Regions from separate parts of the Streptomyces sp. NBC_01255 genome, predicted to be linked through region 3. Evidence: riboswitches for the same ligand, from Rfam matches in the RefSeq annotation. Region 3 holds a riboswitch; each other region holds the start of a gene.
What was found. A riboswitch is a leader RNA that binds a small molecule or an ion and turns the genes downstream of it on or off. The one in region 3 is predicted to bind cyclic di-AMP.
Positions count from the first base shown of each region.

Region 1 (7,612 bases), 2.2 Mb from region 3:
GCGAAGGGCCGTCCGCACCACGGATGGCGGACGGCCCTTTCGGGGTATTGCGTGTACTGCGGTGCCTTAGGAGGCCTTGGCCTTCTCCTGCGCCGGCGCGGCCGGGGCGGGGGCGGGCTTGGCGGCCTCGTAGAACTCCTCGCGCGGCGTCTCGATGGCGCCGAGGGAGACGACCTCGCGCTTGAGGAACATCGCGAGGGTCCAGTCCGCGAAGACGCGGATCTTGCGGTTCCAGGTCGGCATGGCCATGCCGTGGTAGCCGCGGTGCATGTACCAGGCGAGACGGCCCTTGAGCTTGATCTTCACCTTGCCCATGACGATCATCGCGACGCCCTTGTGGAGGCCGAGGCCGGCCACGGCGCCCTTGTTGGCGTGGCTGTAGTCGGCCTGCGGGAAGCCGCGCATGCCGGCCACCACGTTGTCGCCGAGGACCTTCGCCTGACGCAGCGCGTGCTGGGCGTTCGGCGGGCACCAGGCGTTCGGGTTGCCGGCCTTGCGGCCGACCATGTCCGGCACCTGGGCGTTGTCGCCCGCGGCCCACGCGTAGTCGAGGCCGTTGATCTGGAGCTTCTCGTTGCAGTCCACGTGGCCGCGGGGGCCGAGCGGCAGACCGAAGCGGGAGAGCGCCGGGTTCGGCTTCACACCGGCGGTCCACACGATCGTGTTGGAGTCGACCTCGAGGCCGTTCTTCAGCACGACGTGGCCGTCGACGCAGGAGTCCATCGAGGTCTCGAGGTAGATCTCGATACCGCGGCCCTCGAGGTGCTCCTTGCCGTACTGGCCGAGCTTGGGGCCCACCTCGGGGAGGATCTTGTCGGCCGCGTCGACCAGGACGAAGCGCATGTCCTCGCGCTTGACGTTCTGGTAGTACTTCGACGCGTCACGGGCCAGGTCCTCGACCTCGCCGATGGTCTCCGCGCCGGCGAAGCCGCCGCCCACGAAGACGAAGGTCAGCGCCTTGCGGCGGACCTCCTCGTCGGTGGTCGAGTCGGCCTTGTCGAGCTGCTCGAGGACGTGGTTGCGCAGGCCGATGGCCTCCTCGATGCCCTTCATGCCGATGCCCTGCTCGGCGAGGCCGGGGATCGGGAAGGTGCGGGAGACCGCGCCCATCGCGATGACGAGGTAGTCGAAAGGCAGCTCGTACGCCTCGCCGACGAGCGGCGCGACGGTGGCGACCTTGCGGTCCTGGTCGATGGTGGTGACCCGACCGGTGAGCACCTCGGCCTTGGGGAGGACGCGTCGCAGCGGGACGACGACGTGCCTCGGCGAGATGCTGCCGGCGGCGGCTTCGGGCAGGAAGGGCTGGTAGGTCATGTACGACCGCGGGTCGACGACCGTGACGGTCGCTTCCGCATAGCGCATCTTCTTGAGGATGCGCCGAGCTGCGTACAGGCCTACGTACCCGCCGCCTACTACGAGGATCCTGGGACGCTCCGTGGTGCTCATGAGATCGAGTATCCACCCACCCCTGGGGGGTTGCTCGTGCGCCCCTTCACAAGGTCCTGGCGCACCTCTGCTACACTCCGCCGCCCACGTGATCCATGTCATGACGGTGCAAAGGAACCGGGGTGCGGGGGTGAACGTTGTTCACCCCTCGTGAACTGGCCTGGAGAGGCCTCGTTAACGCTGAACCACCGGGTGCGTTCACGCGATGGAAACAACGAGCGAAGTGGCCTCCGCGCCTGCGAAAGGGCCCTGAGACGGCCCTCGGAAGGCCCAAAGACCCCCTCCGGACCCCCTTCGGGCGCCATCAGGGCCCTTTTCCTTGTGAAGAACTTCACGAACTTTCCCGACGGTGTGTCGTCAGGACGCTCGATAGATGCCCGCTATGCCACGGATAGGGCGATCCCATCGAGGATGTCGTGCTCGCTGACGACGACCTCGCTCGCTCCGACGCGCTCCACGATCTCCCTCAGGACGAGCGCTCCGGCGATGATCACGTCGATCCGTCCGGGGTGGATGACGGGGATCGCGGCCCGCTCGTCGTGCGTGGAGGCGAGGAGGCGGTCGGTCACCTCGGCGACCCGCTCGGCGGAGATCCGGGAGTGGTGGATCTTCTCGGAGTCGTACTCCGTGAGCCCGAGGGCGATCGCGGCGACGGTGGTGACCGAGCCGGCGAGCCCGACGAGGGTGTCCGCCGTGCCGATCGGCACGGTCTCCGCGGCCAGGTCGAGCGCGGCGCGGACGTCGGCGCGGATCGCGGCGACCTCCTCCGCGGTCGGCGGGTCGTGGCGGACGTGCCGCTCGGTCAGCCGGACGCAGCCGATGTCGACGGAGCGGGCGGCCTCGACGTGCTTGTTACCGGTGACGAACTCGGTCGAGCCGCCGCCGATGTCCACGACGAGGTACGTCTCCGTGCCGTGCAGCTCGCCGGTGGCGCCGGTGAAGGAGAACTCCGCCTCCTGGTCGCCGGTGATCACCTCGGGCTCGACGCCCAGGATCTCCACGACCCCGTTCACGAAGTCCTGGCGGTTCTCGGCGTCGCGCGAGGCGGAGGTGGCGACGAAGCGGAGCTTCTCGGCGCCCAGCTCCTCGATGACCGCGGCGTACTCGCGGCAGGCCGCGAAGGTCCGCTCCAGCGCCTCCGGCGCGAGCCGGCCCGTCTTGTCGACGCCCTGCCCGAGCCGGACGATCGTCATCCGCCGGTCCAGCTCGACGAGGTCACCCGTCTCGGGGTGGACGTCGGCGACGAGGAGACGGATCGAGTTCGTCCCGCAGTCGATTCCGGCGACCCGGGTCACTCGCCCTGCTCCTCTTCTTCCTTGTCCCCGCCCTTGTCGGCGCCCTTGTCGGCGCCCTTGTCGGCGCCCTTGTCGGCGCACGGCGTGACGCAGGCGCCCTTCGCCCACCACTCCGGCAGCATCGCGAGGGCCTCGTCGCCGAACGGGTTGACGCCCGGGCCCGCGGCCAGCGAGTGGCCGACGAGGACGTGCAGGCACTTGACGCGGTCCGGCATGCCGCCGGCGCTCGGGAAGCCCTCCAGGACCTCGATCGCGTCACGGCGGGCGATGTAGTCCTCGTGCGCGGCCCGGTAGGCGGCGGCGAGCTCCGGGTCCGTGGCGAGCCGGGCCTGCATCTCCTTCATGACCCCGTTGGCCTCCAGGGTGCCGATGGCCGAGGCCGCCCGGGGGCAGGTCAGGTAGTACGTCGTCGGGAACGGCGTGCCGTCGGGGAGCCGCGGCGCCGTCTCGACGACGTCCGGATTGCCGCACGGGCAGCGGTGCGCGATGGCGCGCAGGCCGCGGGGCGGCCGACCGAGCTGGAGCTCGAAGGCGGCGATGTCCTTCTCGGTGGGCTCGGTGCGTTCGGTCTGCGGAGGGGGCGTTTCCATGTTTTTTCGGTTGCCTTGATCGTTGTCGCGGAGGAGGGGTCAGGGGCGGTCGGCGTGGTCGACGCCGTCCCAGAGGTTGTCGTACCAGGGACGGTCCGCCGTTCCCTGGTCGGCGCGGGGCCGCTGCTCCGCGTCGGGGTCGTTCACGGTGAAGCCGGTCTCGCCGGGCAGCAGGTAGTGCAGGTGCTCGCGGGCGAGGCGGCGGACGTAGGCCGGGTCCTGGAGGCGGGCCTTCTCGTCCCGCAGCTCCTCGACCCGCCGGGCCGCCTCGGCCGCCCGGCGCTCCTGGTCGGCGATCTCGCCCTGCTGCGAGACGTAGCTCCGCATCGGGTAGGCGAGGGCCACGACGAGGGAGCAGACCACGAGGGCGAGGAAGGCCGCGCGGCCGGTGAGCCGGGAGCGGCGGGCCTGGCGGCGGGTCTGGGAGCGGTAGACACGGGCGGCGGTCTGCTCGCCGAGCAGCCTGATCCGGGTCGCGGTCGAGAACCGGTCCCGGTCCTTCGCGGCCATGTCGTGTCGCCTCCCCTGTTCATACGTACGTCCCCGCACACGGTACGGGACCGAGTACGGGGACGTACGGAAGCTGCACTACGGAGAGGTGTCAGCCCTTGATCTGCTGATCAGCCCTTGAAGCGCGGGAAGGCGCTGCGGCCGGCGTAGACCGCGGCGTCGTCGAGGATCTCCTCGATGCGCAGGAGCTGGTTGTACTTGGCGACGCGGTCCGAGCGGGCCGGGGCGCCGGTCTTGATCTGACCGCAGTTCACCGCGACGGCGAGGTCGGCGATGGTGACGTCCTCGGTCTCGCCGGAGCGGTGGGACATCATGCACTTGAAGCCGTTGCGCTGGGCCAGCTCGACGGCGTCCAGAGTCTCGGTCAGCGAGCCGATCTGGTTGACCTTGACCAGGAGGGCGTTCGCGGTGCCCTCCTCGATGCCGCGGGCGAGGCGCTCCGGGTTGGTGACGAAGAGGTCGTCGCCGACGATCTGGACCTTGGCGCCCAGCTTGTCGGTGAGGACCTTCCAGCCCGCCCAGTCGTCCTCGTACAGCGGGTCCTCGATGGAGACCATCGGGTACGCGGAGACGAGCTCCTCGTAGTACTCGGTCATCTCGGCGGCCGAGCGGGACTTGCCCTCGAACTCGTACGAGCCGTCCTTGTAGAACTCGGACGCGGCGACGTCGAGTGCGAGCGCGACGTCGGTGCCCGGGGTGTAGCCGGCCTCCTTGATGGCCTCGATGATGAGGTCCAGGGCGGCGCGGTTCGACTCCAGGTTCGGGGCGAAGCCGCCCTCGTCGCCGAGGCCGGTGGAGAGGCCCTTGCGCTTCAGCACGCCCTTGAGGGTGTGGTAGATCTCCGCACCCCAGCGAAGGGCCTCGGAGAAGGACTCCGCGCCGATCGGGGCGATCATGAACTCCTGGATGTCCACGTTGGAGTCGGCGTGCGACCCACCGTTGAGGATGTTCATCATCGGAACGGGCAGCAGGTGCGCGTTCGGGCCGCCGAGGTAGCGGAAGAGCGGGAGGTCCGAGGCCTCGGACGCGGCGTGCGCGACGGCGAGGGAGACGCCGAGGATGGCGTTGGCGCCGAGCGAGCCCTTGTTCTCGGTGGCGTCGAGGTCGAACATCGCCTGGTCGATCAGGCGCTGCTCGGTGGCGTCGTACCCGACGAGCTCCGGGCCGATCTGCTCGATGACGGCGAGGACGGCCTTCTCGACACCCTTGCCGAGGTAGCGGTTCGGGTCACCGTCGCGAAGCTCGATGGCCTCGAACGCACCGGTGGAGGCACCGGACGGAACAGCAGCACGACCGGTGCTGCCGTCGTCGAGGCCGACCTCGACCTCGACCGTGGGGTTGCCTCGGGAGTCCAGGATTTCCCGGGCTACGACGACGTCGATGGACGGCACGAGCATCTCCTTTTTGGGATGTGACGCTGGATGTGACGCATGGCCGGTGCAGGGTCGCTTGGCCTTGCGACAAGAGCCTAACCGGCTCCGGGGCTCCGGCCGGCCCTGCGCCCGCCCCCTGGGACGAAAAAGGACCCAAGGGCATGCATCTCGGGACGAAGGGCCCCAGATCTACTGGGCGGTAACCGTCAAGTCGTCCCGAACCCGGGAAACCTGACGTACGGACCCCTGACATACGGACCCCGGACACACGGAACCCCGGTCCGGCGCGCACGGGGGAGAGTGCGCCGGACCGGGGTGGTCACCGCGGGAGGGTCATAGGAGGGGTCGGGCGAGCCGCCGGACTCACCCGAGCCGCCGGGCTCACTTGAGGTGGAGCTGCTGGCCCACGTAGATGAGGTCGGCGTTCTCGACGACGTCCTTGTTCAGCTCGAAGAGCTCGGCCCAGCCGCCCTTGACGCCGTGCGCCTCGGCGATCTTGCTGAGGGTGTCGCCGGCGACGACCTTGTACTCGCCGTCACCCTTCTTGACCACCTTGCCGGTCGGGGTGGTGACCGTCTTCTTGGTGGCGGCCTTCGGGGCGGCCTGCTGCTGCGTGGCCTGCTTCGGGGCCTGGCGCTGCTCGCTGCGGGTGGTCGGCTGCTCGGTCGAGCGCTGCGGCTGCGACTGCTGCTGGGTCTCCTGCTTCGGCGCGGCCTGCTGCGGCGCGCTCTCGGCGGAGCCGCCGTCGTACGAGGCGCCGGAGAGGCCCACGCCACAGGACGGCCAGGCACCCTTGCCCTGGCCCGCGAGGACCTTCTCGGCGATGGTGATCTGCTGGGACTTCGACGCCTGGTTGGCGGTCGAGGCGTAGGCGGTGCCGCCGTACGCGGCCCAGGTGGAGGCGGAGAACTGCAGGCCGCCGTAGTACCCGTTGCCGGTGTTGATCGACCAGTTGCCGCCGGACTCGCACTGGGCGACGCGGTCCCACTCGGAGGACGTGGCGGCCGAGGCGGTGCCCGCGGTCATCAGCGGGGCGGCGACGGCGACACCGGTGACGCCGACGAGCGTGGCGACCTGGGTGGCCTTGGAGGGACGACGGTGTTTGCCCTTGCCGGAAAACAGCATGGAGATTCTCCTCACCGACGCCTACGAGGTGAGCTGTCGGGTTCGGACCAATGAGTTGTCCGGCCGCGTGTCCTAGCACGCGACTTAACCCCTAGCCGATCGTCGGCCGTCTGTCTCAACGGCCGGGGTCGGCACTTACCTTGGGTCCCCCGCTCCTGCCTACGGCGCTTACGCGACGTTCCCATCGGCCGACGGCAGGATTCGGCGTTTCGGTCGACGGGGCCCGCGGTGGCGAGCGGTTACGACCGTAGACACAGACCCACCGGAAGTTCAAAGAGGCGTATTGCGGAAATATCGCCCCTACTTGCCCTCCGGTGGGGGGCGTTTGCGCAGGTGGGAGGTGACGGGAGCAAAGTTCGCGGACGGGACACGCCAGTTGAGGCGAAGAGACCCATGTCTCACTTGCCCAGAACCGGACATAAGCTCCCGAACTACTCGGCCTTCGCTTCCGAACCGATCGTCAGGTCGAGGCTCTGACCAGGGACGATGAGGTCCGGATCGATGCCCACGGTCCCGCGGTTGGCGTCGTAGAGGGCGTTCCAGCCGCCGGGGAGTTCGTTCTCCTGTGCAATCTCGGACAGGTTGTCACCGGGCCGCACGGTGTACGCGCCCGAAGCGCCCTGACTGTCCGTTGTGTCCGAATTCTTCACCTCGTCAGCGACGGGCGTGCCGGCGGGGCTTTCCGCCAGCTTGTCCGTCGATGAAGCATGCTTTCCGGATTCGGCAGGAGTGTCCGTCTTGCCGGTTTCCTCCGGAGCTGCGTCGCCCCGGTGCTTGCCGGTGCCGGGCGTGGCCGACGAGGCGTCACCCTTCGGCGTCTCGGGCGATACGGGCGTCAGGGACGCGTCGGGCGCTGCCGGGGTGGTGGTCGAGGTGCCCGGCGCGGTCGGGCCGACCGGCGTGGCCGGCGTGGTCGCCGTGCCCGGGGCGGTCGGCGTGGCCGCCGTCGCCGGCGCGGTCGGGCTGACCGGCGCGGTGGGGCTGACAGGGGTGGCGGGCGCGGCGGGGGCCTTCGACGCGGTACGGGGCGACTCGGCGGCCTCGGTGGTCGCGGTGGCCTTGGCGGCCCTCTCCGCGGCGGTGGCCTTCTCGGCAGCGGCGGTCTCCGACGGGGTGACCGGGACGCCCGCGGTCCGGTTCGATTCCGCCACGGGCCCCGTGGGCGCCTTCGTGGCAGCGGCGGGGCCCGGGTTGACCCCGGTGACCTTGCCGTCGTTCGCCAGACCGGCGATGGGCGCGCAGGTGGCCCAGTCATTGCTGCCACCGGCGAGCG
Region 1 covers NZ_CP108474.1:5,219,378-5,226,989, reverse strand. The annotation lists gene OG357_RS23735 (NAD(P)/FAD-dependent oxidoreductase) at 67-1,446, opposite strand; gene OG357_RS23730 (Ppx/GppA phosphatase family protein) at 1,827-2,741, opposite strand; gene OG357_RS23725 (DUF501 domain-containing protein) at 2,738-3,331, opposite strand; gene OG357_RS23720 (FtsB family cell division protein) at 3,371-3,841, opposite strand; gene eno (phosphopyruvate hydratase) at 3,952-5,238, opposite strand; gene OG357_RS23710 (transglycosylase family protein) at 5,596-6,339, opposite strand; cyclic di-AMP (ydaO/yuaA leader) riboswitch at 6,343-6,516, opposite strand; gene OG357_RS23705 (transglycosylase family protein) at 6,771-7,612, opposite strand, start outside.
Region 1: another riboswitch for cyclic di-AMP. It lies ahead of OG357_RS23710 (transglycosylase family protein); the one in region 3 lies ahead of OG357_RS33675 (C40 family peptidase).

Region 2 (7,612 bases), 7.2 Mb from region 3:
AGCGGACCGTGTTCTCGCTGATCTGGAGGACGACGGGGCGGTCGGCGGCCTCCGCGCCGGCGACGATGGCCTGCGCGTGTTCGAGCTGGAGGACGTTGAACGCCCCCACGCCCGTCCCGGCCGCGCGGGCCCGGCGGACGATCTCGTCGGTCGGCGTCAGTGGCATGATCCTGCTTCCTGGAAGTCGGTGGGCTCGGGGCGGTCAGGCATGGTGGTCGGCCAGGACCACGGAACGGGTCAGGTTCCGGGGGGTGTCGGGGTTCAGCCCCTGGGCCTCGGCCACCGCCACCGCCAGGCGCTGGGCCCGGATCAGGTCCGCGAGCGGGTCGAGATCGCTCTCGACGACCGTGCCGCCGACCTTGCGCACCTCGTCCGCGAGGCCGACGGGGAGGGTGCCGAAGCCCCATGCGACGCGCCCCGGGCCGGTGATGCTGATCGGGCCGTGCCGGTACTCCATCGCCGGGTACGACTCCGTCCACGCCCCGGCCGCCTCCCGCATCTTCAGCCCGGCCTCCAGGGCGAGGCCGTAGGTCCAGCCGGTGCCGAGGAAGGTGAACTGCTCGGCGGTGAGGACCGCGTCGTCGAGAGGAACGGCGACGGCACGCTCGGCGTCCTCCGCGGCCTCCGCGAGGGGCCGTACGCCGGCGGGCAGGGCGTCCTCGGACTCCAGGTGCGCGCGGAACAGGGCGAGCGCCGTGGTCGCGAAGCGGGTCTGGACGACGGACTCCTCGTCCGCGAAGTCCAGGACGGCGACCTCGTCGGCGAGGTCCATCACGGGGGTCGTGGGGTCGGCGGTGAGCGCGCCCGTGGGCACCTCGCCGCGCAGGCGGGAGAGGACGGCCAGTACCTCGCTGGTGGTGCCGGAGCGGGTGATGGCCACGACACGGTCATAGCGGCGCCCGTAAGGGAACTCGGAGGCGGCGAAGGCGTCGGTCTCGCCGTGACCGCCGGCCTCGCGCAGCTCGGCGTAGGCCAGGGCCATGAACCAGGAGGTGCCGCAGCCGATCACGGCGACGCGCTCGCCCCGGCGGGGCAGGGCGGCGGTGTGCTGGGGAAGAGTGCGGGCCGCCTGTCGCCAGATGGCCGGCTGGGAGGCGATCTCCACGGCGGTGCGTGAGGTGGTCATGCAGGACTCCTTGCAAGAAGAGTGCGCGATGATGGAGCAAGAATGCGTGAAGCTGCGTGAAGGTGGACTCATTCAAGCAGATATACGCAATACGTTGCCAGGGTTGACGCGCACCGACGGATAGAATCGGACGCGCGCACGATCGGGAGGGGATGGGCCGATGTCCAAGCACGAGCGGTGGAACGCACTCCTGGAGCTGCTCGCGGCCTCGGGGAAAGTCGAGGTGGAGGAGGCGGCGACCGCGCTGACGGTCTCCGCCGCCACGATCCGCCGGGACCTCGACGAACTCTCCGAGCAGCAGCTGCTCGTACGGACGCGGGGCGGGGCGGTCGCGCACGGCGTGTCGTACGAGCTGCCACTCCGCTACAAGTCGGCGCGGCACGCCTCCGAGAAGCAGCGGATCGCCGCGGCGGCGGCCGATCTGGTGGCCCCCGGGGAGGTCGTCGGGCTCAACGGCGGCACGACGACGACGGAGGTGGCACGGGCGCTCGCCCTGCGGTTCGCGAGCGGCCGGGCGGAGGCGGCGGGCGGGGGCGCGGCCGGGCCCGCGCTGACCGTGGTCACCAACGCGCTCAACATCGCCGGCGAGCTGGCGGTGCGCCCACAGATCAAGATCGTCACGACGGGCGGGGTGGCACGCCCGCAGACGTACGAGCTGGTCGGCCCGCTGACCGTCGGCGTGCTCAACGAGGTCGTGCTCGACGTCGTGATCCTCGGGGTCGACGGTGTCGACCCCGAGCTGGGCGTGATGGCCCACCACGAGGACGAGGCGAGCATCAGCCGGCTGTTCGCCCAGCGATCGAGCCGGGTCGTCGTCGTGACCGACTCCTCCAAGATGGGCCGCCGCGCGTTCGCCCGTATCTGCGGTCTGGACCGGGTCGATCTCCTGGTCACCGACACGGACATCTCGGCGGAGGCCACGGCGCAGCTCACGGAGGCCGGGGTGAAGGTCCTCACCGTCTGACCGGGACGGAGCCAGACATCAGCCTTATTGGTATGAGGTCGGACCAATCTCCACACCGGCATTCCATGGCCCTGGGCTGTTAACCCAGGAATTACTGCACGGCCGTATACCTTTAAGCTCCCCTCCCCCATCATGGCTCCCGACGTGCCGCGCGGGCACGCCGTGACAGGAGAGGCGGGGCATGCTTCCCATCAGCCGCAGGGGATTCGTCGGAATCGGCGCGGGGCTCGTCGCCGGGGCGGCGCTGGCGCCCGGCCGGGCATCGGCCGCCGCGCGTGCCGCGACCGGCACGCTCACCGACGTCCGGCACGTGGTGATCCTCATGCAGGAGAACCGCAGCTTCGACCACTACTTCGGCACGCTGCGCGGCGTACGGGGGTTCGGCGACCGTGCCGCCGGCAATCTGCCCGGCGGCTGGGGCATGTTCCACCAGCCCAACTGGGGCGGCCGCCAGTACCCGTGGAAGCTCAGCGACACCCCGCCCGCGGGCGGCGTCGACGGCGAGACCCTCGCACAGTGCAACGGCGATCTGCCCCACAGCTGGACCTCGCAGCACGCGGCCTGGAACAAGGGCCGGATGGACAACTGGGTCATGGGCGTGGGCAACACGCGGACGCTCGGTCACCTCGACCGCGAGGACATCCCCTTCCACCACGCGCTCGCCGACCACTACACGATCTGCGACGCGTACTTCTGCTCGGCGCTCAGCGCCACCGGCCCCAACCGGACGTTCCTGTGGAGCGGGAAGATCGACGGCTCCAGCAAGGACGGGGGCGACGAGTCGGGGCTGACCTGGGAGACGTACGCGGAGGCGCTCCAGCGGGCCGGGGTGAGCTGGAAGGTCTACCAGAACGCGCAGGACAACTATGGCGACAACGGTCTCGCCTATTTCAAGAAGTTCACCGACGCCCGCCCCGGCGACCCGCTGTACGACCGGGGCATGGGCTCGGTCCCCAAGGTCACCGGCTCGACGCCTGACGACATCGCCGCGGCCATCCGCGCCGACGTCGTGGCGGGCACGCTGCCGCAGGTGTCGTGGGTGGTGGCGAGCGAGGCGTTCTCCGAGCACCCGTACGCGCCGCCCGGGGACGGCGCGCACTTCGTCGACCTCGTCTACCGCGCGCTGGCCGCCGACTCCGAGGTCTTCGACTCGACGGTGCTGTTCCTCAACTACGACGAGAACGACGGCTTCTTCGACCACGTGCCGCCGCCGGTCGCCCCGCCGGGGACACCGGGCGAGTACCTGGACGGCGTGCCGATCGGACTGGGCTTCCGTGTCCCCATGCTTGTCATGTCCCCGTGGACCCGGGGCGGTTGGGTGAGCTCCGAGGTCTTCGACCACACCTCCGTCCTCCGCTTCATGGAGACCTGGACGGCGGCCCTCGGCACACCGGCCACCTGTCCGAACATCAGCGCCTGGCGGCGCCGGGTGACGGGCGACCTGACGAGCGTCTTCGACTTCGCCCACCCGGTGTACGGAGTGCCCGCCGGCCTCCCCTCCACGGCGAAGGTGATCGGCCAGGCCACCTGCGGCCCGCTGCCGAACCCGGCGCCGCAGAACAACGCGCAGCCCGCGCAGGAGTCCGGCACCCGCCCGGCGCGCGCCCTGCCGTACCAGGTGAACGGCAACCTCGACCGGTTCGAGTTCGGTGCCGCCGGCAAGATCCTGGCCTGGTTCTCGATGACGAACCAGGGGGTGGAGGCCAAGCAGGCGGCGCACTTCTCGATCCACCCGCACCAGCACCGCGACACGGCCGCCTGGCAGTACACGGTCGACGCGGGCGGCACGGCCTCCGACTACTTCAACATCGGGCTCGGGTCGGGATCCGGGAAGTACGACATCTCGATGATGGGCCCCAACCGCTTCCTGCGGCGCTTCACCGGCGACGCGTCCAAGGCCGGCAAGGCCGTGGAGGTCGCGGCCCGGTTCGCGCCGGAGGCGGGGACGGGCCGGACGGCCCTGTGGTTCAGGATGACCAACACCTCGGCTGCTCCGGTGACGTTCACGATCCGCTCGAACGCCTACCGCACGGACGGACCGTGGACCTACACGGTCCCGGCGAACTCCAGCCGCGAGGACTTCTTCAACGCGGTGGCCTACAACGGCGGCTGGTACGACTTCACGATCCTCGCCGACATCGACGGGACCTGGTCACGCCGGTACACCGGCCACATCGAGACCGGAGCCCCGAGCGTCACCGGCTGAACCCGCGCACGCCGGCCGGTCGCACCGGCCGGTGTCACCGGCAGGGCTCACCGACAGGACTCACCGGCCGGCGTGCGCGGCGCGGCGGATCGTCGCGTCGAGGAGGCCCACCGCGTCGGCGGCCGTACGGCCGGGGGCCCGGTTCCACGGACCGATCAGCTCGCCCCATCCCTGCGACCGGAGCTCGGTCATGATCCAGGCGGCCGCCTCGTTCATGGTGTCCGCGCTGCCGTAGCCGAGGCGGTGGGCTGCGAGGAGCGCGCCGCAGACACAGCGCGCTCCCCGCGCGTCGCGCAGCTTGTACGGCGCGTTCTGCCAGCCCCACTCCGTGAGCACCAGCCGCGCGTAGCCGAGGTGGACCGAGGGGCGCAGCTCGGGACGGCCGATCCGGCGCCAGGCGTGCAGTCGGTCCGGGAGTACGGCTCCGATGCGGCCGGGGAGCGTCTCGACGGGGGCCGACGGCGGGAGCGCGTCGAGCGCGTCGGCCACGAGCCGGTCCACGGACACGGTGAGGAGGGCCCGCCAGTCCGCGGGCTCGGGCGTCCGCTCCGGCGCGGGGGCCGGCCGAGCGGGGGCGGTCCAGTCGGTGACGATCCGCTGCCAGGTGGCGCTCTCGAAGAGAGCGGCCGCCTCGCGGTCGAGGGTGTCCGGGCTGATCGGGGCGATGGAGGTCGGCATCCGGGTGGCTCCTGGGTCGGGTACCTCCATCCTTCAAGAAGAATGTCTAGTTTGCGACTTTTGCCCGCACTGGGCGTGCCCCACTCGCACCAGCGCGGGCGAACAGCCCACCTCGGCCAATTTCCGCCCATTTACTCACCAACGGAATTACATCGCATATTCGGACATTACTCTCCTGGTGACGCGGTTCACTTTCTCTCGCCCTCGTCAGGGACCCGTACACCCGCAGCCCGTACCGCACACGGAAGTTCACCGCCTCCCGAGCCCGGTCGATCTTGAATTCCCTGAATTCGGAGATCCAATTCCGGGAGCCGGCGATCAGATCCTCTTGTTATCCGGCGCAATGCTGGCCTACGGTCACCCCCATTCGAGCGGAACGCCTAATCCTGCCGCCGCCCGAAAACACCTCCCTTTCACCCGACGGCAGGAGCGGGGGACCCACGAATTCGCCGGTCCGGAATCCGGAACGGCTCGGGGTGCAGCCGCGTGTGCGCGGCCGGACATCTCCCGTCCGAACCCGACAGCTCACCCCGCAGGCGCCGGAGAGGACATCCGTCATGCCTGCACACGGTAAGCACCGCCGCCCCCGTCGCCGCACCGTCTCCCGCGGCCTCGCGCTCGCCGGCACGGGCGGCGCCGCCCTGGCCCTGCCGCTGGTCGTCCCCGCCACGGCCGGCGCCGAGACCGTTTCGGCCGCACCGAAGATCGCCGCGCAGCCCTTCGCCGCGCATTCCTTCGCGGCCCAGCCCGCCGCTCCGGCTGCCGCTCCCTCGGCCCCCGCCGCCGCGCGCACGTACACCGTGGTGAGTGGTGACTCGCTTTCCCTGATCGCCCAGAAGAAGGGAATTCAGGGCGGCTGGAAGTCGATTTACCGGGCCAACAAGTCCGCCGTGGGTGACAATCCGTCACTCATTCACCCCGGTCTCGAACTGACGATTCGTCGGGATTCCGCGAAGCCCGCCACGAAGCCCGCCCCGGTATCCGCGACCGCGCAGAAGAAGAGCTCCACGACCACGGAGCGGGCGAGCCGCTCCGAGCGCCGTGCCGCGGCCCCGGCCGCCGCCTCGGGTGCCTCCGCCGCGCAGGCGGCGCCCGCCGCCGCGCCCGCCGTCAAGGCCGCCCCGGCCGCCGCCACCCAGTACGCCGACAACCTCGACGGCTGGATCCGGCAGTCGCTGGACATCATGGCCCAGCGCGGCATCCCCGGTTCGTACGACGGAATCCTCCGCAACGTGATGCGCGAGTCCTCCGGCAACCCCCGGGCCATCAACCTCTGGGACTCGAACGCCGTGGCCGGCACCCCCTCGAAGGGTCTGCTCCAGGTCATCCAGCCGACCTTCGACGCCTACCACGTCCCGGGCACGTCCACGGACCTGTTCGACCCGGTCGCCAACATCACGGCCGCCTGCAACTACGCGGCCGACCGCTACGGCTCCATCGACAACGTCAACGGGGCCTACTGAGCCGGAACCACTCGGCGAACCAGTCCGTGGCGAGCTCCGCCACCTCCTCCAGGGCGCCCGGCTCCTCGAAGAGGTGGGTGGCCCCGGGGACGACGGTCAGCCGGTTCTCGCAGCGCAGCAAGGCCTGAGCGCGTCTGTTGAGGTCCAGCACGAGCGCGTCCCGGCCGCCCACCACCAGGAGGGTCGGGGCGCGCACCCGGCCCAGGTGCTCGCCCGCCAGGTCGGGCCGGCCGCCGCGTGAGACGACGGCGGCGACGCCGGAACCGGGATCGGCCGCCGCCCACAGCGCGGCGGCCGCGCCCGTGCTCGCCCCGAAGTAGCCGAGCGGCAGCTCGCCGCCCTCGGGGTGCCCGGCCAGCCACTCCGTGGCGCTCGCCAGCCGTCCGGCGAGCAGCGGGGTGTCGAAGACGTGTGCCCGGTCGGTCGCCTCGGCCTCGGTGAGCAGGTCGAAGAGCAGCGTCCCGAGACCTGCCCGGTTCAGGGCCGCCGCGACCGCGCGGTTCCGCGGACTGTGCCGGCTGCTGCCGCTTCCGTGGGCGAAGAGGACGATGCCGGTCGCGCCGTCGGGGACGGCGAGCCGTCCGGCGAGGGTGGCGCCGGTCGCCGGGATCCGGACGTCCGTGTCCCGGACGACGGGGTCGCGCGCGGCCCGGCTGCGGGCGAGGCAGTCGAGCACCTCCGCGTCGGACGTCTGCGAGAAGTCGCGGTAGAACTGGCCGATCGCGTAGAAGAAGTCGGGCTCGCGGACGCTGACGGTCTCGTCGGCCTCGCCGCCGAGGCGGGCGGTCCAGCCGGGCGGCGCGACCGGGACCGCGAGGACGATCCGCGCGGCACCCTTGGCCCGGACCACCCGGCAGGCGGCCAGCGCCGTCGCGCCCGTGGCGAGCCCGTCGTCGACGATGACGACCGTCCTGCCGTCGAGCGGCACGGGCGGGCGGCTGCCCCGGTAACGGTGCGTGCGCTCTTCGAGCTCGACGTGCTCACGCTCCTCCACGGCCGCGAGGTCCCGCTCGCCCACGCCGGTCTCGCGCAGCACCTGGTCGTTGAGGACGCGTACGCCGCCTTCCCCCAGGGCGCCCATCGCGAGCTCCGGCTGGTACGGCACCCCCAGTTTGCGCACGAGACAGATGTCGAGGGGCGCGTCGAGCGCGTCGGCGACCTGCGCGGCCACCGGT
Region 2 covers NZ_CP108474.1:235,779-243,390, forward strand. The annotation lists gene OG357_RS00975 (class II fructose-bisphosphate aldolase) at 1-166, opposite strand, end outside; gene OG357_RS00980 (SIS domain-containing protein) at 203-1,126, opposite strand; gene OG357_RS00985 (DeoR/GlpR family DNA-binding transcription regulator) at 1,287-2,090, shown strand; gene OG357_RS00990 (phosphocholine-specific phospholipase C) at 2,272-4,296, shown strand; gene OG357_RS00995 (DUF6197 family protein) at 4,357-4,974, opposite strand; cyclic di-AMP (ydaO/yuaA leader) riboswitch at 5,373-5,526, shown strand; gene OG357_RS01000 (LysM peptidoglycan-binding domain-containing protein) at 5,532-6,437, shown strand; gene OG357_RS01005 (alpha/beta family hydrolase) at 6,421-7,612, opposite strand, start outside.
Region 2: another riboswitch for cyclic di-AMP. It lies ahead of OG357_RS01000 (LysM peptidoglycan-binding domain-containing protein); the one in region 3 lies ahead of OG357_RS33675 (C40 family peptidase).

Region 3 (7,612 bases):
CCGCGCGGCCTCCTCGGCGAGCCGCCGCAGACGGGGTTCCGGTTCGACGGCGACGACCTCGGAGACCCCGGCCGGGTAGTACGCGAAGTTCAGTCCGTTCCCCGCGCCGATCTCGACGACCCGGCCGGTGAGACCCGAGAGGAGCTCCTTGCGCAGGGCGGCGAGCCCGCCGCGCGCGTCGGCCGACACGCTGACGCGGGCGTAGAAGCGCGCGAAGAGAGGGTGGTGGACGCGGGGTGCGGGGGAGCCGGGGCGCGAGGAGGTCATGGGGCGCCCCTCACCCGGTCACGAAGCAGAACTCGTTGCCCTCCGGGTCCCGCATGACCTGGAAGGAGCCCTGCTCGTCCCTCACGAGACCGCCGACGCGGACCGCGCCGGCGGGCCCGGCCTCGGTGGCGGCCCGGTCCGGATCCGCCACCTTCAGGTCGAGATGGACCCGGTTCTTCACGGACTTGCCCTCCGGCACGCGCTGGAAGGCGAGCCGGACGAACTCCGGCGGGTCGACGTACGACCAGTCGCCGGAGCGGTCGACCGGATCACCGCCGAGGAGGCCCGCCCAGAAGCGGACGAGGGCAGCCGGATCGGCGCAGTCGAAGACGATCTCCTGAACGTGAGCACGCATGCGCCCAGCGTACGGAGTCCGCCACGGATCAGCCCCCGAAGGCGGCTGCCGAGATCAGGCCCGGAACTCAGCCTCGGAAGCCGGACCCGGACCCGGACCCGGACCCGGACCCGGACCCGGACCCGGACCCGGACCCGGAGTCGGCAGCCGGCTCCGGTCCGAACTCCGCCCCGAAGGCCTTCGCGTCCCACGTCCCGCCGAGCGCCGGCGCCAGCCAGCCGCCCGCCGCCGCGCGGAACCCCGCCGGGTCGAGCGCCCCCGAACCCTCCGGTACGGCCCCGAGCAGGGGCGCGCCCGCCGACTCCGGCAGGTCCGCCAGGTTGCAGCGGGCCGCCAGGTCCGGCGCGGCCGGCCAGCTGCCGACCACCACGCCGAGCTGTTCGATGCCGCGCGCCGCCAGCGCCTCGGCCGTCAGGGCCGTCGAGTTGAGCGTCCCGAGACCCGCCGGGACCACGCACAGGACGGGGGCGCCGAGCAGCGCCGCCGCGTCCGCGAGCGTGCCGCCCTCCTCGTCGAAGCGGACGAGCAGTCCGCCCGCCCCCTCCACGAGCACCAAGTCGTGCGAGGCGGCCAGGGCACGGGCCGCCTCGGCCACCTGCAGCGGTCCGACCGGGGCGAGTCCGGCCCGCCGGGCGGCCGTGCCCGGGGCCAGCGGTTCCGGGAACCGCCCCAGCTCGACCGAGGCCGCGGCGCCGGACAGCCGGACGACCTCGTCCGCGTCCCCCGTCTCGTCGGGGCCGACCCCGGTCTGTGCGGGCTTCAGGACCGCGACCGACCGCCCCGCGGCGGTGGCCACGGCGGCCACCGCCGCGGTCACGACCGTCTTGCCGATCTCCGTGCCCGTACCACTGACGACGATGATTCCCACTGCTGTCCTCGCTCTTCCGATCAGCCCGCGGCCGCCGCCGCGCATACCGCGGCGCAGATCCGGGCCAGGTCCTCGTCGTCCGTCACGTACGGCGGCATCGTGTAGATGAGGTCGCGGAACGGGCGTACCCACACGCCCTCCCGGACCGCGGCCCGCGTCGCCGCCGCCATGTCGACCGGGTGGTCGAGCTGGACGACACCGATCGCGCCGAGCACCCGCACCTCGCGGACGCCGGGCAGCTCGGCGGCGGGGGCGAGCCCCTCGCGCAGCCCCGCCTCGATCCGCTTCACCTCGACCTGCCAGTCCTGCGAGAGCAGCAGGTCGATCGAGGCACAGGCCACCGCCGACGCCAGCGGGTTGCCCATGAAGGTCGGCCCGTGTGCCAGGACCGGGACCTCACCCCGGGAGATCCCGTCGGCGACCCGGCTCGTGCAGAGGGTCGCCGCCATCGACAGGTATCCGCCCGTCAGCGCCTTGCCCAGGCACATGACATCGGGGGAGACCCCCACGCGGTCGGCGGCGAACAGCGTGCCCGTACGCCCGAATCCGGTGGCGATCTCGTCGAACACGAGCAGCACGTCGTGCGCGTCGCAGGCCTCGCGGAGCACCCGCAGGTACTCCGCGTCGTGGAAGCGCATCCCGCCCGCGCCCTGCACCACCGGCTCCACGATCACCGCGGCCAGCTCGTGCGCGTGCTTCCCGATCTCGGTCCGCAGGAGCTCCGCGTACGACTCCTCGTACGCGGCCGGCGGGGCGTCCACGAACACCTGCGGCTGGAGGACGCCGGTCCACAGCTCGTGCATCCCGCCGTCGGGGTCGCACACGGACATCGGCTGCCAGGTGTCCCCGTGGTAGCCGCCGCGCCAGGTGAACAGGCGCTGCTTCTCGGGGCGGCCCAGGGAGCGCCAGTACTGCAGGCACATCTTGACCGCGACCTCGACCGAGACGGAGCCCGAGTCGCTGAGGAAGACGTGCCGCAGCGGCTCGGGGGTGATCTCGACGAGCCGCGCGGCGAGCCGGACGGCCGGCTCGTGGGTGAGCCCGCCGAACATGACGTGGCTCATCCGGCCCAGCTGGTCGCTGACCGCCTCGTTGAGCACCGGGTGGTTGTAGCCGTGGATCGCCGACCACCAGGAGGACATGCCGTCGATCAACTCGGCGCGTCCCTCGGAGGGTTCGGCGAGCCGCAGGCGTACCCCGGACGCGGACTCGACGACCAGCGGGTCCGTACGGCCCGGCATGGGGCCGTACGGATGCCAGACGTGCGCCCGGTCCAGGGCGATCAGTTCGTCGTTGCGCACGGACGTCACGCGTTCGGCGCGAGGTCCGTGCCGGCGCCCCGGCGGCGCACGGCGACCAGGTCGGTCCGCGCCTGGTTCGCCGCGGCCTCGGCTGGCTCCGCGGGCTCGGGCACGGTGTGACCGCCGCAGGGACCGCAGCCGCCGCCCGCGTGCGAACCGCAGCCCGCGCCCGCGCCCGCGCCCTCGGCCGCGTCGTGCGAGCCGCAGCCCGCCGACGCCTGGGAACCGCAGCCGCCGGCCGCGGCGGCACCCGCCGCGGCGAGCGCGTCCGCCCGGTGCGCGGGCAGCGTCGTCGTGCCCGCGCCCTCCACCTCGAAGCCCGCGTCCGCGATCATGTCGAGGTCGGCCTGGCCGGCCTGGCCCTCGCTCGTCAGGTAGTCGCCGAGGAAGATCGAGTTCGCGATGTTCAGCGCGAGCGGCTGCATGGAGCGCAGGTGCACCTCACGGCCGCCCGCGATCCGCACCTCGACGTCGGGGCAGACGAACCGCACCATCGCGAGGATCCGCAGACAGCGCTGCGGGGTGAGGTTCCACTCCTTCGCGAGCGGCGTGCCCTCGAAGGGGATGAGGAAGTTGACCGGCACCGAGTCCGAGTCCAGCTCGCGCAGCGCGTACACGACGTCGACGAGGTCCTCGTCGGTCTCGCCCATGCCCGCGATCAGACCGGAGCAGGCCGACAGACCGGCGGCGTGCGCCTTCTGCACGGTGTCCACCCGGTCCGCGTACGTGTGGGTCTTGGTGATGCCCCCGTACGTCGCCTCGGACGTGTTCAGGTTGTGGTTGTACGCGTCGGCGCCGGCGTCCCGCAGCCGCTCCGCCTGGCCGTCCGACAGCAGACCGAGGCAGGCGCACACCTCGACGCCCTCGTTCTGCTCCTTGATCGCCTCGATGGTCCTGCCGACCCGCTCGACGTCCCGGTCCGTCGGACCGCGCCCGCTCGCCACCAGGCAGACCCGCTTGGCCCCGCCCGCGACACCCGCCGCGGCGGCCTGGGACGCCTCGTCCGGCTTCAGCCACGTGTACTTGAGGATCTCGGCCTTGGAGCCGAGCCGCTGCGAACAGTACGAGCAGTCCTCCGGGCACAGCCCCGACTTCAGGTTGACGAGGTAGTTGAGCTTCACCCGCCGCCCGAACCACTGACGGCGCACCTTGCCCGCCGCCGCCACCACATCGAGCAGCTCGTCGTCGGAGGTCGCCAAAACGGCGAGCGCTTCTTCACGGGTCGGCAGCTCGCGCCGCAGCCCCTTCTCCACCAGCGTGTTCAGCAGGTCCATAAGCGCTGATCCTCGCCTACCGCCCACCCCCGGGCCAAGGAGGATCCGAACAAACGCCGCCGAACGAGGTGTGTGGATGACCACATCCCGACCTCGGCACACTCCGGTTAGGGTCTGTGCGCTGCCTACAAAAGGATCGCCGCATGCCACAGGCCGACGACGCCCGGGCCGAGGGCCCGCGCCGGACCGCGTTCGACTGGACCGACGCCGAGGCGCGCCGCCGTGCGGACGCCGGTCTCGTCCGTACGCTGCGGCCCCGGTCCGCCGAGTCGGAGCTCCTCGACCTGGCGAGCAACGACTACCTCGGCCTCACCCGCCGGCCGGAGGTCACCGAGGCGGCGGCCGAGGCGGCGCTGCGCTGGGGCGCGGGCGCCACCGGCTCACGGCTCGTCACCGGGACGACCCGGCTGCACACCCGGCTCGAACGCGAACTCGCCGAGTTCTGCGGCTTCGAGGCGGCCCTCGTCTTCTCCTCCGGCTACGCCGCCAACCTGGCCGCGCTCACGGCCCTCGGCGGCCGGGACGCGCTGATCGTCTCGGACGCCTCCAACCACGCCTCGATCGTGGACGGCTGCCGGCTCGCGCGCGCCGAGACGGCCGTCGTGCCGCACGCCGACCCCGAGTCCGTACGCAAGACCCTGGAGGCCCGGCCGGCACACCGGGCGCTCGTGGTCAGCGACTCCGTCTTCTCCGTCGACGGCGACAAGGCGCCGCTGCCGGAGCTCGCCGACGCCTGCCGCGCGCACGGCGCCGGGCTCGTCGTCGACGACGCCCACGGCTTCGGCGTCCTCGGCGACGGCGGACGCGGCGCCCTGCACGAAGCCGACCTCGCGGGCGACGAGGACGTCGTCGCGACCCTCACCCTCTCCAAGTCCCTGGGCAGCCAGGGCGGCGCGGTCCTCGGCCCCGCCCGGGTCGTCGAGCACCTGGTGAACGCGGCGCGCACCTTCATCTTCGACACCGGGCTCGCCCCCGCCGCTGCGGGCGGCGCGCTGGCGAGCCTGCGGCTGATCGCCGCCGAACCGGCGCTCGCCGGACGGGCGCGGACCGTCGCCACCACCTTGTACGAGCGCCTCACCGCGGCCGGACTGACCGCAGCACGGCCGGACGCGGCCGTCGTCTCGGTGCGCGCCCCCTCGCCCGAGGCGGCGCTGCGCTGGGCGGCCGACTGCCGCGAACAGGGCCTGGCGGTCGGGTGTTTCCGGCCCCCGTCCGTACCGGACGGCATCTCGCGGCTCCGGCTCACGGCCCGCGCCGACCTCACGGACGCCGACCTCGGACGCGCGGTGGAGACCATCCTGCGCACCGCGCCCGCCGCCTGAGACGAGCCCAAGAGCGTTCTCGGGCAGCAGAGTTCACCGCTTCGGGCGATAGATGACCACATTTCGTGGTGGAAGGCCGTACGGGGCGGCACGATCGGTGGCACTGACGCGAAGCGCAATCCGGGGTGGTGTCCCCGGCGGGAAAGGGACAGCGCCGCCATGGCAGACCATCAGGAAGCATCCGCCACTCTGCCGAGCGATCCCGCGTCGGTCCGCACGGCACGGAGGTGGGTCGCGGACGTCCTGGGGGACTGGGGGCTCGACGACGCGGCGGAGATCGCGGACTCGATCCGGCTGATCGTCTCGGAGCTGGCGACGAACGCCGTCCAGCACACCTTCGGGCAGTCGCCCACCTTCACGGTCGACCTCCGCCTGGAGCGGGAGGAGTGCCTGAGCATCGGTGTGACGGACAGCCATCCCCGCTGGCCCCGCCGCCTCCCGGCGGCGGTCCAGCAGGACAACGGTCGCGGCATGGTCATCATCCGCGTCCTCGCGGCGGAGGCCGGCGGCCGCCTCTCGGTCACGCCGACCGAGGAGGGCGGCAAGACCGTCTGGATCACCCTCCCGTGGACGATGGTCCCGGTGTAGGGGACTCGTACCGCCGAGGGGAGGCGTGAGGCAGAGCGAGGCGTTCGGCCGAGCAAGGCCGTTCGGCTGAGCAAGGCCGTGCGGCTGCGCGAGGCGTGAGGCTGAGCAAGGGGTGCGGCGGCGCCACCGCACCCTCCGGCTCGCTCGGGTCAGTGCCCGGGGTCCGTCATCGGACGCGGCCGTAGTAGACCTTCGACGACCAGATCTTGTCGAGCTTCACCCAGGAGCCCGTCTTGGGCGAGTGCCAGATCTTGCCGCTGCCGGCGTAGATGCCGACGTGGTAGACCCTCCCGCTGGAGTGGAAGAAGACCAGATCGCCCTTCTGCCGGCTCGACGAGGAGATGTGCCGGGTCTTGTTGTACTGCTGCTGCGCGGTGCGAGGCAGCGACTTGCCCGCCTTCTTGTACGCGTAGAGCGTCAGACCGGAGCAGTCGAACCGGGTGGGTCCGGTCGATCCGTACCGGTAGGGCGATCCTTTCTTCGACGCGGCGACGCTCAGTGCCTTGTTCGCGTGTGTCGTCGCTGCCTGGGCCTCCGATGCCGCACCTGGTGCGAACAGCGTGCCGCCGACGGCGGCGAGGGTGAGAGCCGAGACGGCTCCGGCCCGGGACAGCAGGGACGGGACATGCATCTGCGCGGTCATGCGCAACCCTTCGTCAGCCGCCTGCGAAGGATGACCTGTCGGGTTCGGGCTGGCGAAGATGCCCGGCCGCGGCTGCGGCTTCACCCCAAGGAACGGGCCCGCTGCGGTGACAGCGCGAACGTTCCGTACTGATTGGGTCCTCCACTCCTGCCGATCCACTCCTGTCGACCAGACGTCCGGGACAGCGGCAGGACTCGGCGTCCGCCCGGACCGCCCCGCCGCGGTGGCGGGGGCTTGTCGTCGACAGGGATCTTGACCCACGACATGGGCGAAAACCGAGCTGAAACGGCGATATGTGAGGCTCCTCACGACTGATCCGTTCGGGTGGACAGACCGCCTTTGTGATCTTCGGAGGTTTGGCCTACGAGCCGCGTACCAGCGATGGAACGTTCGATTCCGCCAAATGCGTACACCTGTTGCGCAACTCGCCCGCTTCATATGTCGACTCGTCGACTACGCCGAACGGGGGAGGGATTCTGCGGTGCGTGTCGCCCGACCGGACCTCGACACGACACGCGGAAATGTCAACTCGCGCGAGTACGGGGGACGGTGACCCGGTCGGCCCGGCGCTCCCCGTCCAACACCCTTAGGGCGCGCGCCAATGTGTCCGCGTGGACCTCGGCCTCGCCCCGTTTATGCATGAGCGTCAGAGCTTCGCGCAGCGCCTCCGCGCGTCCCACCAGGGCCTGCGCCGCACGCAACGCCCCATAGGTATGCGTACCTCTGGATGGATTGATCTTGCCCAGGAGGTCGACGACTTCGAGGTACGCGTCGATGAGGTCGCCCTCGGCCCGGGTCAGGGCCGGCAGCGGCGGCAGCTCGGGGACCACGGCCGCTTCACCGTGCCGTACCGCCGGCGGCGGCGCGCCGGTTCACGACGACGTGGTCCGCCAGGCCGTACGCGACGGCCGACGGTGCGTCCAGGACGGTCAGTCGGTCGATGTCGGCGTCGATCCGCTCCGGGTCCTGCCCGGTGTGCTCGGCGAGCATCCCC
Region 3 covers NZ_CP108474.1:7,417,096-7,424,707, forward strand. The annotation lists gene OG357_RS33640 (class I SAM-dependent methyltransferase) at 1-267, opposite strand, end outside; gene OG357_RS33645 (VOC family protein) at 278-622, opposite strand; gene bioD (dethiobiotin synthase) at 690-1,490, opposite strand; gene OG357_RS33655 (adenosylmethionine--8-amino-7-oxononanoate transaminase) at 1,511-2,791, opposite strand; gene bioB (biotin synthase BioB) at 2,797-4,065, opposite strand; gene OG357_RS33665 (8-amino-7-oxononanoate synthase) at 4,209-5,387, shown strand; gene OG357_RS33670 (ATP-binding protein) at 5,547-5,975, shown strand; gene OG357_RS33675 (C40 family peptidase) at 6,142-6,618, opposite strand; cyclic di-AMP (ydaO/yuaA leader) riboswitch at 6,622-6,803, opposite strand; gene OG357_RS33680 (hypothetical protein) at 7,143-7,448, opposite strand; gene OG357_RS33685 (ATP-dependent Clp protease proteolytic subunit) at 7,456-7,612, opposite strand, start outside.

Region 4 (7,612 bases), 5.2 Mb from region 3:
CCAGTGATCGGGATAGGCGTGCTCCGGCGATGAGGCAGGTGCCGGTGGTGCCGGTCGATCCGCCGCTTCCGACTGCTCCGACGCGCTCTGCATGGGGCCAGCCTACGGCCGGTGTACGACACCGGCACCGGTCGCGCGGCGGATGCCTGCCGTGCAAGGTGGGGAGGACCGAAAGTCGGTCCGGTCCGGGTCGAACGTCGGCACGAGCACCGCGCATCACATGAGAGACTGGTCTAGACAACCCGCTTGAGACTTGAAGGGCAACACCATGGCTGAGCGCCGCGTCAACGTCGGCTGGGCCGAGGGCCTCCACGCCCGCCCCGCGTCCATCTTCGTCCGTGCCGCCACGGCTTCCGGCGTTCCGGTGACGATCGCCAAGTCCGACGGCACCCCCGTGAACGCCGCCTCGATGCTCGCGGTGCTCGGCCTGGGCGCGCAGGGCGGCGAGGAGATCGTCCTCGCTTCGGAGGCCGACGGCGCCGAGATCGCGCTCGACCGTCTCGCCAAGCTGGTCGCCGAGGGTCTCGACGAGCTCCCCGAGACCGTCTGACCCCGCATTCCCCGCACGACGCGTTCCCCGCACGACGCGTTCCCCGTACGACGAAACCGCGACTCCCGGAATTCCGGCGGTCGCGGTTTTCGCTTTTCCGGAGCCGGCGTTTCCGGGCAGCACAAATCAGCTCCGTCGAATTCCTATTCTTTGTATACGGTGCGCGCGTTAATTCCGGCCGCTCGCCGTGTTGACGACATGTTGCGAAACCCTCACACGGCCGCGCTCCGGCCTTTTGAGCCGGTGCAGCCCCAGCGAGCGCTCCGCGTGCAGCGCCGTCAGCGCCCTGGCCCTCTCGGCGTCGCCGCGCGCGACGGCGTCCACGATGGCGCCGTGCTCGGACCAGGCCTCCACGGGGTGGGCGGGCTGGTCGACCGCGTACATCCAGGCGATCTTGTGGCGTAGCTGGGTGAGCAGCGCGGTCAGGGCCGGACTGCCGGAGGCCTGCGCCAGCGTCTCGTGGAACCAGCCCCCGAGCGAGCGCAGATCCTCGCCCTGGCCGCGCCTGGCCCGCTCCTGCCCCAGCCTGACCAGGCCGCGCAGGACCTTCAGATGCGCCTCGGTACGCCGCTGCGCGGCGCGGGCGGCGCCCAGCGGTTCGAGCAGGGCCCGCATGTCGAGCAGATCGGCCGCCTCCTGCTCGGTGGGCTCGGCGACATGGGCGCCGGCGTGGCGGCGGGTGACGACGAAGCCCTCGGACTCCAGGGTGCGCAGGGCCTCACGGACCGGGACACGGGAGACCCCGTAGCGGCGCGCGAGCTGCTCCTCGGTCAGCCGCCCGCCCCGCTCGAAGACACCGGAGACGATGTCGTCCCGGATCGCCGTGCATACCGATTGCGCGGGTACGCGCATGTCCGACCTCCGCCTTGGTCCGCGAGAGACAATTCGAGCGACGCCTGTTCTGCGTCCCTTCTGCGTCTGTTCCGCGACTCTATTGCAGCAGGCCGGAATTTCCGATGCCCCCGTGGAATCCAGCGATATGTTTCGGTCAGCGAAAAGCCCCGGCTCAGTACGAGCCGGGGCTTTTGCGACGCGATCCGCGTGGTGTCAGAGGCTGACGCCGCGAGCGCGGAGGTAGGAGATGGGGTTCAGGTCCGAGCCGTAGTCGGAGCCCGTCCGCGCCTCGAAGTGGAGGTGCGGGCCGGTCGAGTTGCCCGACGAGCCCGAGATGCCTATCTGCTGGCCCGGCTCGACGGTCTGGCCGACGTAGACCCCGATGGACGAGAGGTGACCGTACTGGGTGTACGTGCCGTCGTTCATCTGGATCACGATGTTGTTGCCGTACGCGCCGCCCCAGCCGGCCTCGACGACGGTGCCGGAGCCGACGGAGACGACCGAGCTGCCGTAGGAGGCGTGGAAGTCGATGCCGGAGTGGCTGCCGGAGGACCAGAGCGAGCCGCCGGTCTTGTAGCCGGTGGTGACGTACGAGCCGGCCACGGGGAGCTGGAAGGAGGCGAGGCGGCGGCGCTCGGCCTCGCGGGCGGCGCGCTCGCGCTCCTCGCGGACCTCCTTGGCGCGGGCCTCGGCCTTGCGCTTCGCCTCGGCGCGGGCCTCGGCCTGGGCCTTCGCCTTGACGATGGCCTCGAAGGCCTCCTGCTCCTGGGCGGCGGCCTGGGCGTCGATCCGGTCCGCGAGGGAGTCCTCGGTGATCACCTGCGTGAGGCCGGTGTCCTCGGGGGAGCGGTTGTCCGTGTCGGTGGCGAGCGCCGGGGAGGCGAAGCCTCCGATGACGCCGGTGGTGGCGAGCGTCGCCACGCCGGCGATGCCCACGCTGCGGCGCGCCATCCGGCTCGGACCACGATGCTTCCCGGTGGCACGGGTGAACGCCATGTAGGGGCTGATCCTTTCCTTCCTTCTCGCCTACCGGGTTAGCTGACGGGTTCGGAGCAGGAAGGTCTCCTACGAGCCCCTCCGTACGTGACGAAGGCGCCCGATTCACCCCAGGGACTGTGTGGGTCCCCGGCTCCCCAGGCTCGCGCCTGACGGGGACTCGGCGATGACTGTCCGTTGCCGCGAATGCGGCACGTGCAACTGACGAACAGCCGCACCGACGCTATGGGATCGTCTGTCAATCACCAAACAGACACGCCCGTTTGTAAGACATGCCACAGGGCAGACAGCCACTCTTGCCCTCAATTCGGGCAAAGCGGAAGGCCTCGACGAAATCATGACGTCGAGGCCTTCCGTCGCCGGGTCGGCGCGTGCGATCAGCCGGTCACCACGGTGACTTCGCCGATGCCGAGTGCGCGCACCGGCTCCGCGATCTGTGCCGCGTCGCCCACGAGCACGGTCACGAGCCGGTCCACGGGGAAGGCGTTGACGACGGCCGCGGTCGCCTCGACCGTGCCCGTCTCGGCCAGCCGCGCGTACAACTGGGCCTGGTAGTCGTCCGGGAGGTGCTGCTCGACCTGGTCGGCGAGCGTCCCGGCGACCGAGGCGGCCGTCTCGTACTTGAGCGGTGCCACGCCCACCAGGTTCTGCACGGCCGTCTCGCGCTCGGCGTCGGTGAGACCCTCGGCGGCGAGGGTCCGCAGCACCTTCCACAGGTCGTCAAGTGCGGGGCCGGTGTTCGGGGTGTCGATCGAGCCGCTGATGGCGAGCATCGAGGCGCCGTTCCCCTCGGCGTCGGAGCGGAGCACCTGCCCGAAGGCCCGCACGCCGTACGTGTAGCCCTTCTCCTCGCGCAGGACCCGGTCGAGCCGCGAGGTCAGCGTCCCACCGAGGCAGTACGTGCCCAGGGCCTGGGCCGCCCAGACATTGTCGTGCCGGTCGGCGCCGATCCGGCCGATCAGCAACTGGGTCTGGACCGCGCCGGGGCGGTCGACGATGACGACCCGTCCGGTGTCGTCGGCGGTGATCGGCGGCATCGGGAGCGGCTCGGCCGACTCGCCGGTCCAGGCGCCCAGGGTCTCGGCGAGGACCTTGTCCAGGTCGACGCCGGTCAGGTCGCCGACGACCACGGCGGTGGCCGTGGCGGGCCGGACGTACGCCTCGTAGAAGGCGCGGACCGCGGCGGCGTCGATGGCCTCGACGGTCTCCTCGGTGCCCTGACGCGGCCGGGACATCCGGACCTCGGCCGGGAAGAGCTCCTTGGAGAGCTGCTTGGCGGCGCGGCGGGCCGGGTTGGCCGTCTCGTGCGGGATCTCGTCGAGGCGGTTGCGCACGAGGCGCTCGATCTCGGTGTCCAGGAAGGCCGGCGCGATCAGCGCTTCGGAGAGCAGCCCGAGTGCCTTGGGCAGCCGGGAGACGGGCACCTCGAGGGAGACCCGTACGCCCGGGTGGTCCGCGTGCGCGTCGAGCGTGGCGCCGCAGCGCTCCAGCTCGGCCGCGAACTCCTCGGCGTCGCGCTGGTCCGTGCCCTCGGAGAGCGCGCGGGCCATGATCGTGGCGACGCCGTCGAGCCCGGCCGGCTCGGCGTCCAGCGGGGCCGGCAGGAAGAGCTCCACGGCCACGACCTGCTGGCCGGGGCGGTGGCTGGTCAGCAGGGTCAGGCCGTTGGCCAGGGAGCCGCGGTCCGGGGCCGGGAACGCCCAGGGCCTGGCGACGCCCGGCTCGGGCTGCGGGTGGAAGTCCATGCTCGTCAAAGACACGGCAGCGTCGGTCACTGGTCCGCTCCCTCTTCCTCGTCGCTGTCGCTCTCGCTCTGTTCGGTGGCCACCGGCTCGTAGACGAGCACCGCGCGGTTGTCGGGGCGCAGCTTGGCCTTCGCGGCCGCCTGCACCTCCTCGGCGGTGATGTCGAGGACCCGGTCGACGGCCGTGAGGGCGAGCTGCGGGTCGCCGAACAGCACGGCGAACCGGCACAGTTCGTCGGCGCGGCCCGCGACGGTGCCGAGCCGGTCGAGCCACTCGCGCTCCAACTGGGCCTGCGCGCGCTCCATCTCCTCGGGCGTCGGGCCCTCGGCGGCGAAGCGGGCGAGCTCCTCGTCGACGGCGGCCTCGATCTGCGGGACCTCGACACCGCCGGAGGTCTTGACGTCCAGCCAGCCCAGCGAGGGCGCCCCGGCGAGCCGCAGCAGGCCGAAACCGGCGGCGACGGCCGTCCGGTCCCGGCGGACCAGGCGGTTGTGCAGCCGGGAGGACTCGCCACCGCCGAGGACCGTCAGGGCCAGGTCGGCGGCGTCGCACTCGCGCGTGCCGTCGTGCGGCAGCCGGTAGGCGGCCATCAGCGCGCGCGCCGGGACCTCCTCGACGAGGACCACACGCTGCTCGGAGCCCATGACGTCGGGCAGCGAGCCGTCGCGCGGGGGCCGCTTGCCGTCGTGGGAGGGGATGGAGCCGAAGTACTTCTCGACCCAGGCGAGGGTCTCCGCCGGGTCGATGTCGCCGACGACCGACAGCACCGCGTTGTTCGGCGCGTAGTACGTGCGGAAGAAGTTCCGCGCGTCCTCCAGCGTGGCGGCGTCCAGGTCCGCCATGGAGCCGATCGGCGTGTGGTGGTACGGGTGGCCCTCCGGGTAGGCCAGCGCGGTCAGCTTCTCGAAGGCCGTGCCGTACGGCACGTTGTCGTACCGCTGGCGGCGCTCGTTCTTGACGACGTCCCGCTGGTTCTCCATGGACTCGTCGTCCAGGGCCGCGAGCAGCGAGCCCATGCGGTCGGCCTCCAGCCAGAGCGCGAGCTCCACCTGGTGGGTGGGCATGGTCTCGAAGTAGTTGGTGCGCTCGAAGCTCGTCGTGCCGTTGAGCGAGCCGCCCGCACCCTGCACCAGCTCGAAGTGCCCGTTCCCGTGGACCTGCTTCGAGCCCTGGAACATCAGGTGCTCGAAGAGGTGGGCGAGGCCCGTGCGGCCCTCGACCTCGTGACGCGAACCGACGTCGTACCAGAGGCAGACCGCGGCGACCGGGGTCAGGTGGTCCTCCGAGAGCACCACGCGCAGGCCGTTCGCCAACCGGTGCTCGGTCGCTGTCAGGCCGCCGGAGCCGGCCTCGGCCGTGGCCGTGTGACCCATGGGCATGTACGTCCCTTCGATCGCGATGTGAAAAAGTCCTGCCACTGTATGCAAGCGCGCCGACACCTCGCGAAGTTCCCGCCCCTTCCGGATGTCCCTCTTCCGGGTCGCGGTCGGCGTTGTCGGTGGCACAGTCCACAATGGTCCGCGTCAGATCAACCTTGTTGGTGAAGGAGCCGCAGCCGCGATGGCCCGCCGCAGCACGAAGACACCGCCGCCGGACGACGCGTACGAGGAGAGGATCCTCGACATCGACGTCGTCGACGAGATGCAGGGCTCCTTCCTCGAGTACGCGTACTCGGTGATCTACTCGCGCGCTCTCCCCGACGCCCGCGACGGCATGAAGCCCGTCCAGCGCCGCATCGTCTACCAGATGGGCGAGATGGGGCTCCGGCCCGATCGCGGGTTCGTGAAGTGCGCCCGTGTCGTCGGCGAGGTGATGGGCAAGCTCCACCCGCACGGCGACGCGTCGATCTACGACGCCATGGTCCGCATGGCACAGCCCTTCTCCATGCGGCTGCCCCTCGTCGACGGTCACGGCAACTTCGGCTCCCTCGGCAACGACGACCCGCCCGCCGCCATGCGGTACACGGAGTCGCGGATGGCGCCGGCCGCGCTGCTGATGACCGATTCCATCGACGAGGACACGGTCGACTTCACGCCGAACTACGACGGCCAGGAGCAGGAGCCGGTGGCACTGCCCGCCGCCTATCCGAACCTGCTGGTCAACGGCGCGTCGGGGATCGCGGTCGGCATGGCGACCAACATGCCGCCGCACAACCTCGGCGAGGTGATCGCGGCGGCCCGCCACCTGATCCGCCACCCGGGCGCCGACCTCGAGACGCTGATGCGCTTCGTGCCCGGCCCCGACCTGCCGACCGGCGGCCGGATCGTCGGCCTGTCCGGCATCAAGGACGCGTACGAGAACGGCCGCGGCACGTTCAAGATCCGCGCCACGGCCACCGTGGACAACGTGACGGCACGCCGCAAGGGCATCGTCGTGACCGAGCTGCCCTTCACGGTCGGCCCCGAGAAGGTCATCTCCAAGATCAAGGACCTCGTCGGCTCCAAGAAGCTCCAGGGCATCGCGGACGTCAAGGACCTCACCGACCGCAGCCACGGCCTGCGTCTGGTCATCGAGATCAAGAACGGCTTCGTGCCGGAGGCGGTCCTGGAGCAGCTCTACAAACTGACGCCGATGGAGGAGTCCTTCGGCATCAACAACGTGGCGCTGGTGGACGGTCAGCCGCTGACGCTCGGCCTGAAGGAGCTCCTGGAGGTCTACCTCGACCACCGCTTCGAGGTCGTCCGCCGCCGCTCCGAGTTCCGCCGGACCAAGAAGCGCGACCGGCTGCACCTCGTGGAGGGCCTGCTCGTCGCGCTCCTCGACATCGACGAGGTCATCCGGATCATCCGGGAGAGCGACAACTCCGCTCAGGCCAAGGAGCGCCTGATGGAGCGCTTCTCGCTGAGCGAGATCCAGACGCAGTACATCCTGGACACCCCGCTGCGCCGCCTCACCAAGTTCGACCGCATCGAGCTGGAGACCGAGCGCGACCGGCTCACCGGCGAGATCGACGAGCTGACCGGGATCCTCGACTCCGACGCGGAGCTGCGGAAGCTGGTCTCGGCGGAACTGGCCGCGGTCGCCAAGAAGTTCGCCACCGACCGGCGGACGGTCCTGCTCGAATCGGCGGGCGCGCCCGTCGCGGCCGTCCCCCTCGAGGTCGCGGACGACCCGTGCCGCGTGCTGCTCTCCTCGACGGGTCTGCTGGCCCGTACGGCGACGGCGGAGCTGCCGCCCGCCGACCCGGACGCGCCGCGCACCAAGCACGACCTGATCGTGTCCGCGGTGGCCGCCACCCAGCGCGGTGACGTCGGCGCGGTGACCTCGGACGGCCGGCTGCTGCGGATCGCGGTCATCGACCTGCCGCAGCTCCCGGACACCCACGCCACGCCCAATCTCGCGGGCGGCGCGCAGCTCTCGGAGTTCCTGTCCCTGGAGGCGGACGAGTCGGTGGTCTGCCTGACCACGCTCGACGAGTCGTCGCCGGGTCTCGCGATCGGCACGCTGCAGGGCGTGGTGAAGCGCGTGGTGCCGGACTACCCGGCGA
Region 4 covers NZ_CP108474.1:2,251,002-2,258,613, forward strand. The annotation lists gene OG357_RS09760 (bifunctional acetate--CoA ligase family protein/GNAT family N-acetyltransferase) at 1-93, opposite strand, end outside; gene OG357_RS09765 (HPr family phosphocarrier protein) at 269-550, shown strand; gene OG357_RS09770 (GntR family transcriptional regulator) at 719-1,402, opposite strand; gene OG357_RS09775 (M23 family metallopeptidase) at 1,598-2,380, opposite strand; cyclic di-AMP (ydaO/yuaA leader) riboswitch at 2,393-2,556, opposite strand; gene OG357_RS09780 (M16 family metallopeptidase) at 2,758-4,125, opposite strand; gene OG357_RS09785 (M16 family metallopeptidase) at 4,152-5,504, opposite strand; gene OG357_RS09790 (DNA gyrase/topoisomerase IV subunit A) at 5,686-7,612, shown strand, end outside.
Region 4: another riboswitch for cyclic di-AMP. It lies ahead of OG357_RS09775 (M23 family metallopeptidase); the one in region 3 lies ahead of OG357_RS33675 (C40 family peptidase).